One region of the Acidovorax sp. 106 genome, then DNA from elsewhere that is predicted to be linked to it. Evidence: riboswitches for the same ligand, from Rfam matches in the RefSeq annotation. Region 1 holds a riboswitch; the other holds the start of a gene.
The links. Region 1 has a riboswitch for S-adenosylhomocysteine ahead of metH (methionine synthase). Riboswitches for the same ligand answer to the same signal wherever they lie in the genome.
Positions count from the first base shown of each region.

Region 2: linked by a shared signal. The riboswitch ahead of ahcY (adenosylhomocysteinase) and the one ahead of metH (methionine synthase) in region 1 are both predicted to bind S-adenosylhomocysteine.

Region 1 covers NZ_RCCC01000001.1:1,947,013-1,956,381, forward strand. Annotated here, with positions in the region: gene urtA (urea ABC transporter substrate-binding protein) at 1-999, shown strand, start outside; gene urtB (urea ABC transporter permease subunit UrtB) at 1,169-2,083, shown strand; gene urtC (urea ABC transporter permease subunit UrtC) at 2,130-3,347, shown strand; gene urtD (urea ABC transporter ATP-binding protein UrtD) at 3,373-4,116, shown strand; gene urtE (urea ABC transporter ATP-binding subunit UrtE) at 4,152-4,841, shown strand; gene fmdA (formamidase) at 5,055-6,281, shown strand; gene C8C98_RS08660 (zinc ribbon domain-containing protein) at 6,328-6,672, shown strand; S-adenosyl-L-homocysteine riboswitch at 6,784-6,898, shown strand; gene metH (methionine synthase) at 6,951-9,369, shown strand, end outside.
Region 2 covers NZ_RCCC01000001.1:943,535-952,903, forward strand. Annotated here, with positions in the region: gene C8C98_RS04180 (serine/threonine-protein kinase) at 1-153, opposite strand, end outside; gene C8C98_RS04185 (23S rRNA (adenine(2030)-N(6))-methyltransferase RlmJ) at 401-1,288, shown strand; gene C8C98_RS21985 (septal ring lytic transglycosylase RlpA family protein) at 1,336-1,956, opposite strand; gene metF (methylenetetrahydrofolate reductase [NAD(P)H]) at 2,007-2,858, opposite strand; gene C8C98_RS04200 (TlyA family RNA methyltransferase) at 2,855-3,856, opposite strand; gene ahcY (adenosylhomocysteinase) at 3,974-5,410, opposite strand; S-adenosyl-L-homocysteine riboswitch at 5,475-5,555, opposite strand; gene C8C98_RS04210 (peptide chain release factor 3) at 5,825-7,453, shown strand; gene C8C98_RS04215 (hypothetical protein) at 7,540-9,108, shown strand; gene C8C98_RS04220 (glycosyltransferase family 2 protein) at 9,105-9,369, shown strand, end outside.

The sequences.
Region 1 (9,369 bases):
GCCATGGGCGGCGTGCTGGGCCGCAAGATCAAGGTGATCAAGGAAGACGGAGCCTCTGACTGGCCCACGTTTGCCGAAAAATCCAAGAAGCTGCTCATCAACGACCACTGCGCCGCCGTGTTCGGCTGCTGGACCAGCGCCTCACGCAAGGCCGTACTGCCCGTGTTCGAGAAAGAAAACGGCCTGCTCTACTACCCCACCTTCTATGAAGGCCTGGAGCAGTCCAAGAACGTGATCTACACCGGCCAGGAGGCCACGCAGCAAATTTTGTACAGCCTGGAGTGGGCCAAGACCGAGAAGAAGGCCAAGACCTTCTTCCTCATCGGCTCGGACTACATCTGGCCCCGCACCTCGATGAAGATTGCGCGCAAGCACATCGAGAACTTCCAGAAGGGCAAAGTGGTGGGCGAGGAGTACTACCCGCTGGGCAGCACCAACTTCGGCTCGCTGATGAACAAGATCAAGGTGCAAAAGCCCGACTGCATTTTTGTGGCGGTGGTGGGTGGCTCAAACGTGGCGTTTTACAAGGCGCTCAAGGCCGCAGGCATCACGGGCGACAAGCAATTGCTGGTCACGCTGTCCGTCACCGAGGACGAAATGACCGGCGTGGGTGGTGAAAACTTCGCGGGGTTCTATTCGTCGATGAAGTACTTCCAGTCGCTCGACAACGAGAACAACAAGAAGTTTGTGGCCGCCTTCAAAGCCAAGTATGGCAAGGACGCCGTGATTGGCGACGTAACGCAGGCGGGTTACCTGGGCCCCTGGCTGTGGAAGGCCGCCGTGGAAAAGGCCAAAAGCTTTGACGTGGACAAGGTGGTGGCTGCGTCGCCCGGCATTGAGCTGACCACGGCGCCCGAAGGCTACGTGAAGGTGGATGCCAACCACCACCTGTGGAGCAAGTCGCGCATCGCCATGGGCATGCCGGACGCTTCGTTCAAGGTGGTGTCCGAGTCGCCGCAGCTCATCAAGCCGGATCCGTTCCCCAAGGGATACCAGTAAGCAGTGAGAAGTCACCCCCTGAGGCGCTTCGCGCCTTCCCCCTCTCTCGCTGCGCGGGAGGGGGACGACACCCTCGGTGCGGGGCGGCCCTTCCTCGGTGTCCCTCGCAAGAGGCCGCCCTATGGCACCGCTGTTCGTTTTCCAACGCTGCCCACGCAGGAGCTGCAACATGACTTTTTCCGAAATGCTCAACATTGGCCTGATGCAGGGCTTTGCGGGCCTGAGCCTGTTTGCCGTGCTGCTGCTCATGGGCCTGGGGCTGGCGATCATCTTTGGGCAGATGGGCGTGATCAACATGGCGCATGGCGAGTTCATGACGATTGGCGCCTACACCATCTACCTGGGCTCTACGCTGGCGGCCAACCATGCGCCGCAGATGGCGCCGTACTACTTTCCTCTGGCCATCATCGCGGCCTTTGGCTTTGCCTTTGCGGCGGGCTGGCTGGTGGAGTGGGGACTGATCCGCCACCTGTACAAACGCCCGCTCGATACGCTGCTGGCCACCTGGGGCATCAGTCTGGCGCTGCAGCAGTGCTTTCGCACCTTCATCGGCCCCAAGGAAGTCAGCCCCACGCTGCCCGAGTGGCTGATGGGCTCTTGGGCGCCTGCGCCGGGGCTGGACATTCCCATCAATGGCTTGTTTGTGTTGGGCCTCACCGCTGTAGTGACCGGGGGCGTGCTGCTGGCCCTGCACAAAAGCCGCTGGGGCCTGCGTGTGCGGGCCACGGTGAGCAACCGCGTCATGGCCAACGCGACGGGCATCGACACCAAAAAGACCGACCGCCTCACCTTCGCCATTGGCTGCGGCATTGCGGGCGTGGCGGGTGCTGCCTTCACCACTATTGGCTCCACCGGGCCCACCAGTGGCTCGCTCTACATCGTCGACGCGTTCCTGGTCGTCACCTTTGGTGGCGCGGCGAGCTTGCTGGGCACTGTGGTTTCAGCCTTTGGCATTGCGCAGACGCAGTCCATCACCGAGTTTTTCCTGGCGGGCTCCATGGCCAAGGTGATCACGCTGTCGCTGATCGTGCTGATCCTGATGGTGCGTCCACAGGGCCTGTTCGCCTCCAAAGTTCGCCGATGAAATTCGCTCAACTGTCCATTCCTTTCGAGCCCACCGGAGTCTCTGCATGAATGCCCTCAAAGCCTGGATATTGCGCTACCAGCTCGCCAGCCTGGTGCTGCTCACCGTGCTGCTGGCCGTGGTGCTTCCACTCGCGCTCGACATCTTTCGCCTCAACCTGGTGGGCAAGTACCTCACCTATGCCTTTGTGGCCATTGGCCTGGTGATGGTGTGGGGCTATGGCGGCGTGCTCAGCCTGGGGCAGGGGGTTTTCTTTGGCCTGGGCGGTTACGCCATGGCCATGTTTTTGAAGCTGGAAGCGTCTGACCCCATCAGCACCAAGATCCAGTCCACGCCCGGCATTCCGGACTTCATGGACTGGAACCAAATCACCGAGCTGCCCAGCTTCTGGGTCCCGTTCAAGAGCCTGCCGTTCTCGCTGGCCGCCGTCATTGTGGTGCCCACGTTGCTGGCTTGGGTCGTCAGCTTTGCCATGTTCAAGCGCCGCGTAGGCGGTGTGTACTTCGCCATCATCACGCAGGCGGTGGCGCTGATCCTCACGGTGCTCATCATTGGCCAGCAGGGCTACACCGGCGGCGTCAACGGCATGACCGATCTGAAGACCCTGTGGGGCTGGGACACGCGCACCGACAGCGCCAAGTACATCCTGTACTACGTGTGCGTGGTGCTGCTCATCGGCTCCATCGTGCTGTGCCGCTGGATCCAGACCGGCAAGGTGGGCACGCTGCTGCTGGCCATGCGCGACAAGGAAGACCGCGTGCGGTTTTCGGGCTACGACGTGGCCAATTTCAAGATCTTCACCTTCTGCCTGGCCGCTGCGCTGTCGGGCATTGGCGGGGCACTGTTCTCGCTGCAGGTGGGGTTCATGTCACCCAGCTTCGTAGGCATCGTGCCCTCCATCGAGATGGTGATCTACGCCGCCGTGGGTGGGCGCATGAGCCTGGTGGGTGCGGTGTACGGCACGCTGCTGGTGAATGCGGGCAAGACGTTTTTCTCGGAGAGCTTTCCCGAGGCCTGGTTGTTCTTGATGGCGGGCCTGTTCATCGGCGTGACTATGGCTTTCCCCATGGGGTTGGCTGGCTTGTGGGAGAGCCATGTCGTGCCCTGGTGGAAGGGCCGCCGCGAGGCGCTGCGCCAGGCCTCGGTGCAGCCCCGGCCGGTGGCTGACGCAACGCCAGCCGCTACCGCCACTTCTGCAGCAGCTGCCAGCGTAGCGCCCGCACCTGCTGCCCTGCCCGACGGCGTGAGCCGCCAGGGTGCCTGACACGCCACCCCACGGAGCACGCCCCATGAGCAATACCGACTTCGCCCTCGCTGTGGAAGACCTCACGGTGTCGTTCGACGGCTTCAAGGCCATCGACGCCCTGACGCTGTACATCGACAAGAACGAGCTGCGCGTGATCATCGGCCCCAACGGCGCGGGCAAGACCACGCTGCTCGACCTGATCTGCGGCAAGACGCGCGCCACCGGCGGCAGCATCAAGTTCAAGAACGAAGAACTGACCCGCATGGCCGAGCACCAGCGCGTGCGGCTGGGCATTGGCCGCAAGTTCCAGACGCCCTCCATTTACGAGAACCTCTCGGTCTTCCAGAACCTGGAGGTGTCGTACCCCGCAGGCCGCTCGGTGCTGGGGGCGTTGGCTTTCAAGTGCACCGACGAAGTCAAGGCCCGTGTGCAGGTGGTGGCCGAAGACATCGGCCTGGGCGACAAGCTCGACACCGAGGCGGGCCTGCTCAGCCATGGGCAAAAGCAGTGGCTGGAGATTGGCATGCTGCTGATGCAGGAGCCCGAGCTGCTGATGCTCGACGAACCCATCGCTGGCATGAGCGCCCGCGAGCGCGAACTCACAGCCGAACTTCTGCAGCGCATCTGCAAGAACCGCGCGGTGATCGTCATCGAGCACGACATGGAGTTCGTCAAGCGCATTGCCCACAAGGTCACCGTGATGCACCAGGGAAAGATCCTGGCCGAAGGCCCTATGGAGAAGGTGCAGGCCGACCCCAAGGTCATCGACGTGTACCTAGGCCATTGACTTCCATACCCCATTGAACCCCACAGGAGCACCGCATGCTGGAAGTCAAAGATCTGTTTGTGGCCTACGGCCAGAGCGAGGCGCTGCACGGCATCTCGTTTGAAGGCCGGGCCAACGAAACCGTGGCCATCATGGGCCGCAATGGCATGGGCAAAACCACGCTGTTCAAAAGCCTCATGGGCGTGATGCCCGCCAAGAGCGGCCAGATCACCGTGGCAGGCCAGGACGTGACGAAGGACGAGAGCTTTCGCCGTGTGGCCAAGGGCATCGCCTACGTGCCGCAGGGCCGGATGATTTTTCCGACCCTCACGGTCGAGGAAAACATTGAGACGGGCCTGGAGAACTCTAAGACACGGCAGATTCCAGAAGACATCTATGCGCTGTTCCCCGTGCTGTGGGACATGCGCCGGCGCAAGGGCGGCAACCTGTCGGGCGGGCAGCAGCAGCAACTGGCCATTGCCCGCGCCCTGGTCACTGACCCCAAGGTGCTGCTGCTCGACGAGCCTACGGAGGGTATCCAGCCTTCCATCATCAAAGACATCGCCAAGGCGCTCAACGAGATCCGCAAGCTGCGCCAGATCACCATCGTGGTGAGCGAGCAGGTGCTCTCGTTTGCCATGGATGTGGCCGATCGGTTGTTTGTCATCGAGGGCGGCCGCCTGGTGCATGAGACGGCCCGGGCCGACACCGACCAGCAGCGCATCAAAGCCTATCTGTCGGTATGACATGAAACACCCCCTGAGTCGCCTTCGGCGCCTTCCCCCTCTCTCGCATCGCTGCGCGCTGCGGGAGGGGGACGCCCCCAGCGCGGCGGGGCGGCCCTTGCGCGGGGGCACTGGCGTTGGCCGTGACCGTTTCACAGGCAGCTTGCCTTGCAGGCCCTGGAGCTTTTATCTCAAGTTTTCATTTTTCCACCCACCCCTTCCAAGGAGCACGCCATGGCTGAAACCCTGATCAAGGTCGATCTGAGCAAGTCGCCCACCGAGAACGAAAACATCCACAACCGCTGGCACCCCGACATTCCCATGGCCTGCTGGGTCAACCCGGGCGATGAGTTTGTGCTGGAGACGTTTGACTGGACGGGCGGCTTCATCAAAAACAACGACAGCGCTGACGACGTGCGCGACATTGACCTGACCACGGTGCACTACCTCAGCGGCCCCGTGGGCGTGAAAGGTGCTGAGCCGGGCGACCTGCTGGTGGTGGACCTGCTGGACATTGGCGCCAAGCAAGACAGCCTGTGGGGCTTCAACGGCTTTTTCAGCAAGAACAATGGCGGCGGTTTTTTGACCGAGCATTTCCCGCAGGCGCAAAAGTCGATCTGGGACTTTCACGGCATGTTCACCAGCTCGCGCCATGTGCCCGGTGTGAAGTACGCCGGGCTCATCCACCCAGGCCTGATTGGCTGCCTGCCCGACCGCAAGATGCTGGAGCAGTGGAACGCCCGCGAGCAAGCGCTGATCGACACCGCGCCCACGGCGGGGCTGGCCAACCCGCCATCGGCTGGCACCGCCCACATGGGTCGCCTGACGGGTGAGGCCAAGGCCAAGGCGGCAGCCGAGGGCGCACGCACCGTGCCCCCGCGCGAGCACGGCGGCAACTGCGACATCAAGGACTTGTCGCGGGGCTCCAAGGTGTTCTTCCCGGTGTATGTGGACGGCGCAGGCCTAAGCGTGGGCGACCTGCACTTCAGCCAGGGAGATGGCGAAATCACCTTCTGCGGTGCCATCGAGATGGCAGGCTGGGTGCACATGAAGGTCACCCTCATCAAGGGCGGCATGGCCAAGTACGGCATCAAGAACCCCATCTTCAAGCCCAGCCCCATCACGCCCACCTACAACGACTACCTGATCTTTGAAGGCATCAGCGTGGACGAGGCGGGCAAGCAGTACTACCTGGACGTGAATGTGGCCTACCGCCAGGCCTGCCTGAACGCCATCGAGTATCTGAAGAAGTTTGGCTACTCCGGCGCACAGGCTTACTCCATCCTGGGCACCGCGCCCGTGCAGGGCCACATCAGCGGCGTGGTGGACGTGCCCAACGCCTGCGCCACGCTGTGGCTGCCCACGCAGATTTTTGACTTCGACATCAACCCGAGTGCTGCGGGGCCGATCAAGCACCTGGATGGCTCCATCGCCATGCCGTTGTCGCCCGACCTGGTCTGACCGCTGAACGTCATTGCCATTGCCACTGCTGTGCAAGGAGCCGCCCATGCCCACCTACGACTATGCCTGTGCCCAGTGCGGCGGCTTCGATGCCTTTCGCACGCTGGCCGACCGCAATGAGCCCGCAGCCTGCCCCGACTGCGGGGCGGCATCGCCGCGCGTGTTTGCCACGGCGCCGCGCCTGGCTCTGATGAGTGCGTCCGCCCGCAGCGCCATCGCCACGAATGAACGTGCGCGGCACGAGCCGCAGCGCTCGGGCGACTACGCGCGCCTCAAGCACCCGGCGGGTTGCGGCTGCTGCTCGTCGTCGGCCAGCCGCAAGGCCACGGTGACGGCGCCCAATGGCGCCAAAGCGTTTCCGAGCAAGCGGCCCTGGATGATTTCTCATTGAAAGGGCTGGGCCGTCCTTGTTGGACGGCGATGTTCCAAGTAGCAAGACTATCTGGCAGCACAACGCCATCAGGTGGCGCAGCAACGTGCGCTTCCCCTTAAAATCTCCGCTTCGCCCAAGGAGCGTTGCAGCGGCAGGCCAGGCCCCACCCACAGGTGGCCGGTTGCCGTCAGGCTTGGGCCCTGTGCGCTATGGCGCAGCCCCACTGTAACGACGCTCACCTGTTTTTCCGTGTTTCTGCACAGGTGAGCCCTATGTCCGCTATTTCCGTCCCCCCCATGAAACTCTCTGGCCTGGAGCCCGTCTCCATTGGCGAGGGCACGTTGTTCGTCAACGTGGGTGAGCGCACCAACGTCACCGGCTCCAAGGCGTTCGCGCGCATGATCCTGAATGGCCAGTACGAAGAGGCCCTGGCCGTGGCGCGCCAGCAGGTGGAAAACGGCGCCCAGGTCATCGACATCAACATGGACGAGGCCATGCTCGACAGCAAGGCCGCCATGGTGCGCTTTCTGCAGCTCATCGCGTCCGAGCCCGACATCGCGCGCGTGCCCATCATGGTGGACAGCTCCAAGTGGGAGGTGATCGAGGCCGGCCTGCGCTGCGTGCAGGGCAAGGGCATCGTCAACTCCATCTCCATGAAGGAGGGCGTGGACAAGTTCAAGCACGAGGCGCGCTTGGTGCGCCGCTATGGTGCCGCCGCCGTGGTCATGGCGTTTGACGAAGTGGGCCAGGCCGACACCTACGAGCGCAAGATCGAAATCTGCGAGCGCGCCTACCGCATCCTGGTCGATGAAGTCGGCTTCCCGCCCGAAGACATCATCTTCGACCCCAACATCTTTGCCGTAGCCACCGGCATTGAAGAGCACAACAACTACGCCGTCGATTTCATCGAAGCCACGCGCTGGATCAAGCAGAACCTGCCGGGCGCCAAGGTGTCGGGCGGCGTGTCGAACGTGTCGTTCAGCTTCCGCGGCAACGACCCGGTGCGCGAGGCCATCCACACCGTTTTCCTGTACCACGCCATCCAGGCGGGCATGGACATGGGCATCGTCAATGCAGGCATGGTGGGTGTGTACGACGACTTGGAGCCCACGCTGCGCGAGCGCGTGGAAGACGTGGTGCTCAACCGCCGCCCCGACGCGGGTGAGCGCTTGGTCGAGATTGCCGAAACCGCCAAAAGCGGCGCCAAGGACGAAAGCAAAAAGCTCGAATGGCGCGGCACGCCCGAGCAGCCCAAGACCGTGGGCGAGCGCCTGTCGCACGCGCTGGTGCACGGCATCACCGACTTCATCACCGAAGACACGGAAGAGGCCTACCGTGCCATCCTGGCCAAGGGTGGGCGCCCGCTGCACGTGATCGAAGGCCCGCTCATGGACGGTATGAACGTGGTGGGCGACCTGTTTGGCGCGGGCAAGATGTTCTTGCCCCAGGTGGTGAAAAGCGCGCGGGTGATGAAGTCCGCCGTGGCCCACCTGATCCCCTACATCGAAGAAGAAAAGCGCCAGGACGAACTGGCCGGGCGCGATGTGCGCAGCAAGGGCAAGATCATCATCGCCACCGTCAAGGGCGACGTGCACGACATCGGCAAGAACATCGTCACCGTCGTGCTCCAGTGCAACAACTTTGAAGTGGTGAACATGGGCGTGATGGTGCCTTGCCACGAAATTTTGGCGCGCGCCAAGGTCGAGGGGGCAGACATCGTGGGCCTGTCGGGCCTCATCACCCCCAGCCTCGAAGAGATGCAGTACGTGGCTGGTGAAATGCAGAAGGACGACCACTTCCGCATCAAGAAAATCCCGCTGCTCATCGGCGGCGCCACCACCAGCCGCGTGCACACCGCCGTCAAGATCGCGCCGCACTACGAAGGCCCCGTGGTCTATGTGCCCGACGCCTCGCGGAGCGTGAGCGTGGCGCAAAGCCTGCTGGGCGATGGCGTGCAGAACTACGTTCAGGAACTGAACGCCGACTACGAAAAAGTCCGCACCCAGCACGCCAACAAGAAGGCCACGCCCCTGTGGCCCCTGGCCAAGATCCGCGCCAACAAGACGCCGGTGGACTGGTCTGCCTACCAGAGCGCCGTGCCACGCGCGCTGGGCCGCCGCGTGTTCAAGAACTTCGATCTGGCCGAGCTGGCCAAGTACATCGACTGGGGCCCGTTCTTCCAGACTTGGGACTTGGCCGGGCCGTACCCCGCCATCCTCACGGACGAGATCGTGGGCGTGGAAGCCACGCGTGTGTTTGCCGATGGGCAGGCCATGCTCAAGAAGATCATCGAAGGCCGGTGGCTCACGGCCAGCGGCGTGATGGCCTTGCTGCCCGCCAACAGCGTGAACGATGACGACATCGAGTTCTACACCGACGACACCCGCACCGAGGTGGCCATGACTTGGTACGGCCTGCGCCAGCAGGCCGAAAAGCACACCATCGACGGAGTGACGCGCCCCAGCCGCTGCCTGGCCGACTTTGTGGCGCCCAAGGAGAGCGGCATTGCTGACTACGCTGGCATGTTCGCGGTGACGGCAGGCCTAGGGATCGAGAAGAAGGAAAAGGCCTTCATCGACCAGCTGGACGACTACTCCGCCATCATGTTCAAGAGCCTGGCCGATCGCTTGGCAGAGGCGTTCGCCGAAGCCCTGCACCACCGCGTGCGCACCGACCTGTGGGGCTACGCAGCGGGCGAGCAGCTGAGCAACGACG
Region 2 (9,369 bases), 1.0 Mb from region 1:
GTGCAGCGAGTGGTCAAACGCCTTGTAGACCATCCCAAAGCCACCCACCCCTAGCAACGCCAGAATCTCGAACTCCGCCAAGCGGGTGCCAGGGGGCAGCGCATCGACGTGGCTTACGCCGCTGGCAGAGGTTTGACTGGAACGTTCGGTCATGGTGAAAAAAGCGTGGCAGTCCAGCGTCTAAAGCAAAATTCAGCGGGCACCAGCCCAGCGCCAGCCCGCCGACAAAGGCGATGATGCTGCATCACCGCAGGTACAAAGGCAACAAAAAGCAGACTGTCTGCCAAAAACATCACAGCCTGCCCGAATGCCCTCGATTTTGCCTTGAACGGACGCCCCGCTGTCCGAGATAGATCGGGGTACGCCCCAAGAGACGGCCCGCAATCGTTACCATAGCGACATGTTCAGTTACCGCCACGCCTTCCACGCGGGCAACCATGCCGATGTGCTCAAGCACACCGTTTTGATTGCCACTTTGCAATACCTTACGGAGAAAGATGCGGCACTGACCGTGCTGGACACCCATGCGGGCGCCGGCTTGTACCGCCTGGACGGCGACTACGCCAGCACCAGCGCCGAAGCCGCCGATGGCATCTTACGGCTGGTCGCTCCGGAAGTACCGCCCCTGACCCCAGCGCTGGCAGCCTACGTAGACATGGTGCGCGCCTTCAATCAGGGCACCAAGACCAAGGTGTATCCCGGCTCACCCTTCATCAGCCAACGGCTGCTGCGCGAACACGACAAGCTCAAAGTGTTTGAGTTGCACCCCACCGACATGCGCGCACTGGCGGGCAATGTAGCCCAGCTCAATGCAGGCAGGCAAGTGGCCGTGCTGCATGAAGATGGCTTTGAAGGCATCAAAAAATTCTTACCGCCACCGGCCCGTCGTGCTTTGCTGCTGTGCGATCCCAGCTATGAAATGAAGAGCGACTACGGCAAGGTGCTGGACATGGTGGCCGATTCGCTCAAGCGTTTTGCCACTGGCACGTACGCCGTGTGGTACCCCATCATTCCGCGCCCTGAGGCCCATGACCTGCCCCGCCGACTCAAGACCATGGCCACCAAGGCAGGCAAGAGCTGGCTGCATGCCACGCTGACCGTCAAATCCAGCAAGATCACGGAAGATGCGGCAGGCGAAGTCAAGCGCCCGGGCCTGCCTGCCAGCGGCATGTTCCTGATCAACCCACCCTTCACACTGAAAGCTGCACTGAAAGAAGCGCTGCCACAAATGGTGGAGTTGCTGGCCCAGGACAAGCACGCCACGCATACGCTGGAATCCGGGGGCTGACCATGCTCAGGCCCGGCCTTCTGGCGGGCCTGGGAACCTGTTCCAAGCTACTCAGGGCGCTTGGGCGGGCAAGTGTCTTCGCCCGAGCCCAGCGGAAACACATCCACCGGTTTAAGCCCCAAGCCGCCCATGCCCAGCGCCAACGCCGCGCCACGGCTTAAATCCAGCACCCGGTTGGCCACATGGGGGCCGCGGTCGTTGATGCGCACCACCACCCCACGGCCCGTGGCCTGGCTGCGCACGCAGACCAACGTGCCAAACGGCAGCGTGCGGTGGGCGGCCGTCAGGGCATGCATGTCAAAGCGCTCCCCGCTGGCCGTGCGCCGCTTGTGAAAGCCTGGCCCATACCAGGAAGCCAGCCCGGTCTCGCTGGGCTGCACATCGGCGTCGTCCACCTCTTCAGCACCATCTACATCCGCCAGCAAATCAATGGATGAACGCTGTGCCGCGCGCCGCGCGCCCGAGACTGGAGGCGGAGCAGGAGCATCCACCAAAGCGGGGGGACTGGCCTCTGGCGTCGCAGGCACGGCAGGCACACCGGCCGCAACAAGTGCCGCAGGCGCCAGGCCCTGCGCCAGCACATCTGTGGATGCAATCAAGCCGACCCAAAGGGCTGCGCAGCCACCACACCGCCACGCCAGTGCCAGCGCAGCGTGCAGGGATCCCATCGCGCGGCAGTGTGCCTGCGCCCAGAAGGCGCCCTGTCGCAGCGGCACGCCTACAGCTCCAGACGGCGGCAGATTTCCAAAGTCGCAGCGCTTTGGTTCATGGTGTAGAAATGCAAGGCAGGCACGCCAGCACTGCGCAGTTGATCACACAGGTCCGTAACCACGTCCAGGCCAAACGCCTTGATGCTGGCGGTATCGTCGCCAAAGCCTTGCAGGCGCAAGCGAATCCAGCGGGGGATTTCGGCACCACAAGCATCGGAGAAGCGCATCAACTGCGTAGAGCTGGAGATGGGCATGATCCCCGGCACCACAGGGATGTTGGCGCCCAGCTTCTGGGTATCTTCCAAAAACCGGAAGTAGGCATCGCTGTTGTAGAAATACTGGGTGATCGCGGCGTCCGCACCCGCCTGCACCTTGGCCACGTAGGCCTTCAAGTCTGCCTCTGGCGAACGTGCCTGGGGATGCACTTCTGGGTAAGCAGCCACCTCAATGTGGAAGTCGCGCCCCGTTTCTTCACGGATGAAGGTAACCAGATCGCTGGCGTACTGGAACTCTCCGCCCGCACCGTAGCCGCTGGGGAGATCGCCCCGCAAGGCGACCAAGCGGCGAACCCCCATGCCCTTGAGCACAGCCAGTTGCTCACGCACCGACTGGCGGGTGGCGCCGATGCACGAAAAGTGCGATGCGGCGCTCACGCCCTCGGCGAGGATTTCACGCACCGTGGTGAACGTGCCCTCCTGCGTGGATCCCCCAGCGCCGTAGGTCACGGAGCAAAACTCGGGGTGCAGCGCATACAGCCGCTGGCGCACAGCGCGCAGCTTTTCGGCCCCTTCGGGCGTTTTCGGGGGGAAAAACTCCAGGCTCACCGGGAATCCGGTGGCTTCCGTCTTGGCAGCGTTCATGCCGTCCTCCTTGCATCCACAAAAAATTCCCGGTTGCCGTCGCCGCCTTGGATGGGGCTTTCCAGCCATGCAAGCACCTGCAGGCCCAGCTCTGCACAGCAATCTCGGATGCGCTTTTCGACAACGGCATACAACGCCTCGTCACGCACAATGCCACCTTTGCCGACTTGGCCAGGCTGCAATTCAAACTGCGGCTTGACCAGCATGAGCAAACGGCCCTGCGGCGCCACCAGTGGCACCAAGGCAGGCAGCACCAAGGTCAGCGAGATGAACGACAGGTCACCCGTTACCAGGTCGAACACGGGCGTGACCTGCACATCCTCTCGCCCCTCTCGGCGCTGGCGCACCACGGGCAAGGTGCCCTCAGCCCGCGCGCGGGCCTTGGCGGCTCGCTCGGCCTTGAAGGTCTCTACGTCTTGCTCTTTGGCGTCGTCGCTGTCGTCGTACTCTTCATCGATCAAGCCGCCATTGCGCATCCAGCTGTAGGGGGCCACCGGCTGGGTGTCGTTGTCTTCATGGTCTTGCACCAGCTCTTCGGACAAGGCCGCCTCGCAGCCTTCCAGCAGCGACTCGGCCGTCATCGCCCGGGCGTTGAGCCCTTCCACGCCCACCACGCGCACATCGCCCCGCAGGCGATCGTGCAACTGCCCATGGCCCACGTCCACGCCCACCACCTGGGTCGCACCGTGCTGCAGCAGGCAATCCGTGAACCCCCCGGTGCTCTGCCCCACATCCAGGCAGCGCAGCCCTTGGACGGCCAGGCCCGTGGCCTGCAAAGCGCCTTCGAGCTTGAGCCCGCCACGCGAGATGTATTTGGCCTCGGCATCGTCCAGCAGCCGCACCTCGGCCACCGACGGAATGTCATCCCCGTTCTTGGCCACTTTGTTCCAGGGCGACAGGGGCGTCAGACGCCACTCCACTCCCGAAGCGATCAAGCGCTGCGCTTGCGAGCGCGTGGCCGCATGGCCGCCTTCCACCAAAAATACGTCTGCGCGCATGCGTTCTCTCTCGTCATTCGACGAACATTCAAATCAATTCAAATAAAAACAGGCGCTAGCGCTTATCCAATAAGCGCTAGCAGCTCCTAAATCAGGAGCAAACACCGCACCTAGCCATCAATAGCGGTAGGTGTCAGGCTTGTAAGGGCCTTGCTTAGGCACGCCGATGTAGGCCGCTTGCTCGTCCGTCAGTTCAGACAGCATGGCGCCCACCTTCTTCAGGTGCAGGCGAGCCACCTTTTCGTCCAGGTGCTTGGGCAGCACATAGACCTTGCCGTTTTCATAGAAGTCGCTGTGCGTGAAGAGTTCAATCTGCGCAATCGTCTGGTTGGCAAAGCTCGACGACATCACAAAGCTGGGGTGGCCCGTGCCGCAGCCCAGGTTCACCAGACGGCCCTTGGCCAGCAAGATGATGCGCTTGCCGTCGGCAAAAATCACATGGTCCACCTGGGGCTTGATCTCTTCCCACTGGCAGTGCTCTTCGAGCTTGGCGACCTGGATTTCGTTGTCGAAGTGGCCGATGTTGCAGACGATGGCCTGGTCCTTCATGGCCTTCATGTGGTCGAACGTGATCACGTCACGGTTGCCCGTCGTGGTCACGAAGATGTCGGCCTTGTCGGCGGCATATTCCATGGTCACGACCTTGTAGCCTTCCATGGCGGCTTGCAGGGCGTTGATGGGGTCGATCTCAGTCACCCACACTTGGGCGCTCAAGGCACGCAGCGCCTGGGCCGAGCCCTTGCCCACGTCGCCGTAGCCCGCCACCACAGCCACCTTGCCAGCGATCATCACGTCCGTGGCGCGCTTGATGCCGTCCACCAGCGATTCACGGCAGCCGTACAGGTTGTCGAACTTGCTCTTGGTCACCGAGTCGTTCACGTTGATGGCGCGGAACATCAGGCTGCCCTTGGCCGACATCTCCTTCAAGCGGTGCACACCCGTGGTGGTCTCTTCGGTCACACCGATGATCTGGGCGCTCTTGCGGCTGTACCAGGTGGCATCCACCGCCAGCTTGGCCTTGATGGCGGCAAACAAGATGCGCTCTTCTTCGCTGCCAGGGTTGTCCAGTACCTTCTGGTCCTTTTCAGCCTGCTTGCCCAGGTGCATCAGCAGCGTGGCGTCGCCGCCGTCGTCCAGAATCAGGTTGGGGCCTTCGCCCTCTGTGCCGGCAGCGCCAAAGTCAAAAATGCGGTGGGTGTAGTCCCAGTAGTCGACCAGCGTCTCGCCCTTCACGGCAAACACGGGAGTGCCAGCAGCGGCGATGGCAGCAGCAGCATGGTCTTGCGTGGAGAAAATATTGCAAGAGGCCCAGCGCACTTCGGCACCCAGGGCTTGCAGCGTCTCGATCAGCACAGCGGTCTGGATCGTCATGTGCAACGAGCCCGTGATGCGCGCGCCCTTGAGCGACTGTTTGGGTGCGAATTCCTCGCGGATGGCCATCAGGCCGGGCATCTCGGTTTCGGCGATGCGGATTTCCTTGCGGCCCCATTCAGCTAGGCCGATGTCGGCAATGATGCAGTCAGTGTTGACCGGGGCGTTGATGCGTGCGTTCATGGTGTGCTCCAAAGCATGTTTGAAAAGCCACTTGACGGGGAAAGATGCAACTCACCACACGAAAAGTGGATGAGCGTCGTTGCTTGATGACTCCGAGCCTCACGCCCCGCCTGTGCTGGGGGACGCTGCAACGCTCCTCGGATGGGCGAATTATAGGAGCAAGACCTCAAACCGGCACTGCTTGTGACGGGTAACTATCCGAACACAAATCGAGGAGACGGCCAAGGTACGATTCAGCCTGCAGCGCCTGCGCAGACCATGCACACCAGGTAGCCACCTGCGCAGCCGCAGTTTCACGCATAGGTAAAATCATTGTTAACTGCGCTGTTCTTCAGCGCAACGACAGACCTTTGCACAGTCTGATCTGGCAATGCTGCAACCTGCAGCGCTTGCCCTCCCATTCCAGGAACTTCCGTGTCCCACGCCCCAGAAACCCGGCGCCGCCGTACCTTTGCCATCATCTCCCACCCTGACGCGGGTAAGACCACGCTGACGGAAAAGCTGCTGCTGTTCTCGGGAGCCATCCAAATCGCCGGCGCCGTGAAGGGCCGCAAGGCCAGCCGCCACGCCACCTCCGACTGGATGGAGATTGAAAAGCAGCGCGGCATCTCGGTCGCATCGTCGGTGATGCAGATGGCCTACCGCGACCATGTGGTCAACTTGCTCGACACCCCCGGCCACAAGGACTTCTCCGAGGACACCTACCGCGTGCTCACGGCCGTGGACTCGGCCCTGATGGTGATCGACGCCGCCAACGGTGTGGAAGCGCAGACCCGCCGCCTGATCGAGGTTTGCCGCCAACGTGACACGCCCATCATCACCTTCGTGAACAAGATGGACCGCGAAGTGCGCGACCCGCTGGACATCATGGACGAAGTCGAGCGCGAGCTGGGCATGCCCTGCTGCCCCATGACTTGGCCTGTGGGCCAAGGCAAGGCCTTCGGCGGCATCATCAACCTGCGCACCAAGACCATGACCGTGTTCGAGTCGGGCAGTGAGCGCCGCCCGCAGGACTTTGAGGCCATCCCTTTGTCAGACGAAACCACGCTGCGCGCGCGCTTCGGCACCGAGTTCGATGCGGCGCTCGAAAGCATGGAACTGGCCGTGGGCGCATCGCCAGCCTGGGACCACGAAGCCTTCCTGGCGGGCAAGCTGACCCCCGTGTTCTTTGGCTCCGGTGTGAACAACTTCGGGGTGATGGAGGTGCTTGATGCCCTGGTGGATATGGCCCCGCCCCCCGGCCCCCGCATCAGCACGCTCGAAGTCAACAAGCAGCCGGTGGTCAAAACCATCCAGCCCGAGGACGAAGGCTTCTCCGGCGTCGTGTTCAAGGTGCAGGCCAACATGGACGCCAACCACCGCGACCGCATCGCCTTTGTGCGCGTGGCCTCGGGCAAGTACACCCCTGGCATGAAGCTCAAGGTGCAGCGCACCGCCAAAGAACTGCGCCCCACCAGCGTAGTCACCTTCATGAGCCAGCGCCGTGAAGCGGTGGAAGAAGCCTACGCGGGCGACATCATCGGCTTCACCACGCACGGCGGCGTGCAGCTGGGCGACACCATCACTGACGGCGCCAACCTGCAGTTCACCGGCCTGCCCTTCTTCGCGCCCGAAATGTTCATGACCGTGGTGCTCAAAAACCCGCTGCGCACTAAGCAACTGCAACAAGGCCTGGCCCAGCTGGGCGAAGAAGGCGCCATTCAAGTCTTCAAACCCGACGCGGGCGGCAACATGCTGCTGGGCGCCGTGGGCCAACTGCAGTTTGAAGTGGTGCAACACCGCCTGAAGGCCGAGTACGACGCCGACGTGCGCCTGGAAGGCTGCCAGTACACGGGCGCCCGCTGGATCACCGCAAATACCGCCGCTGAACTGCGCGAGTTTGAAAACGCCTACCCCCTGCGTATGGCGCACGACGCGGCGGACACGCTGGCCTATCTGTGCACATCACCATACGACGTGCGGTTGGCGCAGGAGCGGTTTCCGAAGATTCACTTTCATCCGCTGCGGGAGCATGCGGGGTTGGCTTTGCAGGTCAATGCATAACCACCCCGCCCTGCAAAGAATGCCTCGACTCGGTAGCGTGAAAACAAACAAAGCCGAAAAACACATAAATCAAATCTATTTAAAAAATGCCAATTTCACGGATTGCCGCATTAGTTCAAAAACACAAGCAGGGAATTTTTTACTTCACCATGGCTCTATTGCTCGTCATAGGGGCCTCGCTGCGCTTTTACGAACTGGGCGCATTTAGCTTCTGGGACGATGAGCTTTTTTCGGTAAGCGCAGTCACCCGGTCAGGCCCATGGAATGGGCCTCTGCTTCCAGAGCGAAGCATGGCGCACCTGCAAATTACCGACAGTTTCTGGACATGGAAACTTGCAGACCCCCATCCACCTCTGTATGAAGTGCTGCTCGTGCCATGGATCCACCTGTGGGGCACATCGGAATTCGCTGTTCGCAGCTTGAGTGCCGTCTTGGGTATCGTCACAATGCTGTCGGTCTTCGCGCTGCCACATACCATCACACGGCCTACACGCATCGTATACATGCTGCTTTTGGCCACCTCGGGTTGCCTTATTATCTACAGCCAAGATGCACGCAACTATGCACTTTCAGCCTGCTTAACTGCCTGGATGTTCGCCCGACTCATCAAGCAAATAGAAACCGCTCCGCATACCCTCGCCCAAGGGAGGCCAACCGTAACACTCCTCACGCTCGGCGGGTTACTTGCATTAAATCACTATTACGGCTTGGTTTTCGTACTCAGCGTTGCAGCATTTACTGCTGTCCCCACGTTGCAAGCACGCAGTATTTCTGCACTGACACGCGTTTCTACGCGATGGTCTTTGGCACTGCTTCCCGCCCTTGCTTACATCGCACTGGGGTGGATTGGCATCATGACAAAGCTAAATGCAGCTCCGCCGGATGCGCTGTCGCTAGCAATGACATTCAAACGCAACTTTACTGCATTCATCCGTAATTTTAGCCCAGGGCATATAGGAATGGTTCATTTTTGGATCGCACTGCTACTCCTCATTGCCTGCTACCTCGCCTATCGAAAAATGCGCAAAGAAAATCACCCTTTGCAGCTAATTACAGGATACGTTCTGGGAATTAGCACCCTTTTCTTTATTGTGCAAATCATTGGCACCCGCCGCGCAGAGTTCGTGCACGAACGATACATGATATTCATTATCCCGGGATGCCTTTTACTGACTGCAATTTTTACACAAACTTCAAACTGGATTAAGAATATTAGCCTATTTTCAATTCCATTCATTGCAATTGGCGGCCTACTGGTATGGAACGCATCCCCAAAACCACAGGGCTGGGGTGAGTGGAAGGGAGCATCCGAAGCAGTCGCCAAGGCATATCAAGCCGGCGACATTATTATCATGCCAATTAGCCATCAACCGATACTGCAAGCCTACTTTCAACATTACTTGAAAGAACACATCCCACTGAGTGAACTAGAAAAAAACACGTGGGATGCCTTCGATATCGCACCACTTGTAAACCATTTAAAGCAGACCACCGATCAAAAACAGCATCTCATATTCTTCAGTCATTCTGCCTTCGAACCTCAAATGAAAGCCGCACTTAGCACACTACAGGCAGACATAGGCTGCACCTCCAAGGAAACTCGAAGCTACGGAACGTTGCGCGTCACTGAGATTTCCTGCAAAGAATCCCAATGAAAAAACTCATATCCATCGTTGTCCCCGCTTATAACGAAGAATTGGTTCTGCCGATTTTTCATTCACGCATTGATAGCATCATAAAGCCGATCGAAAAATACGATTGGGAAATCGTATTTGTGAACGATGGGAGCCGCGACTCGACTCAAAACATCATTGATAATATACAGAGCTGTGATCAGCGCATCAGCAGCGTCAACCTATCACGCAACTTTGGCAAAGAGATCGCCATGACCGCAGGTTTGGAGCATGCCCGAGGTG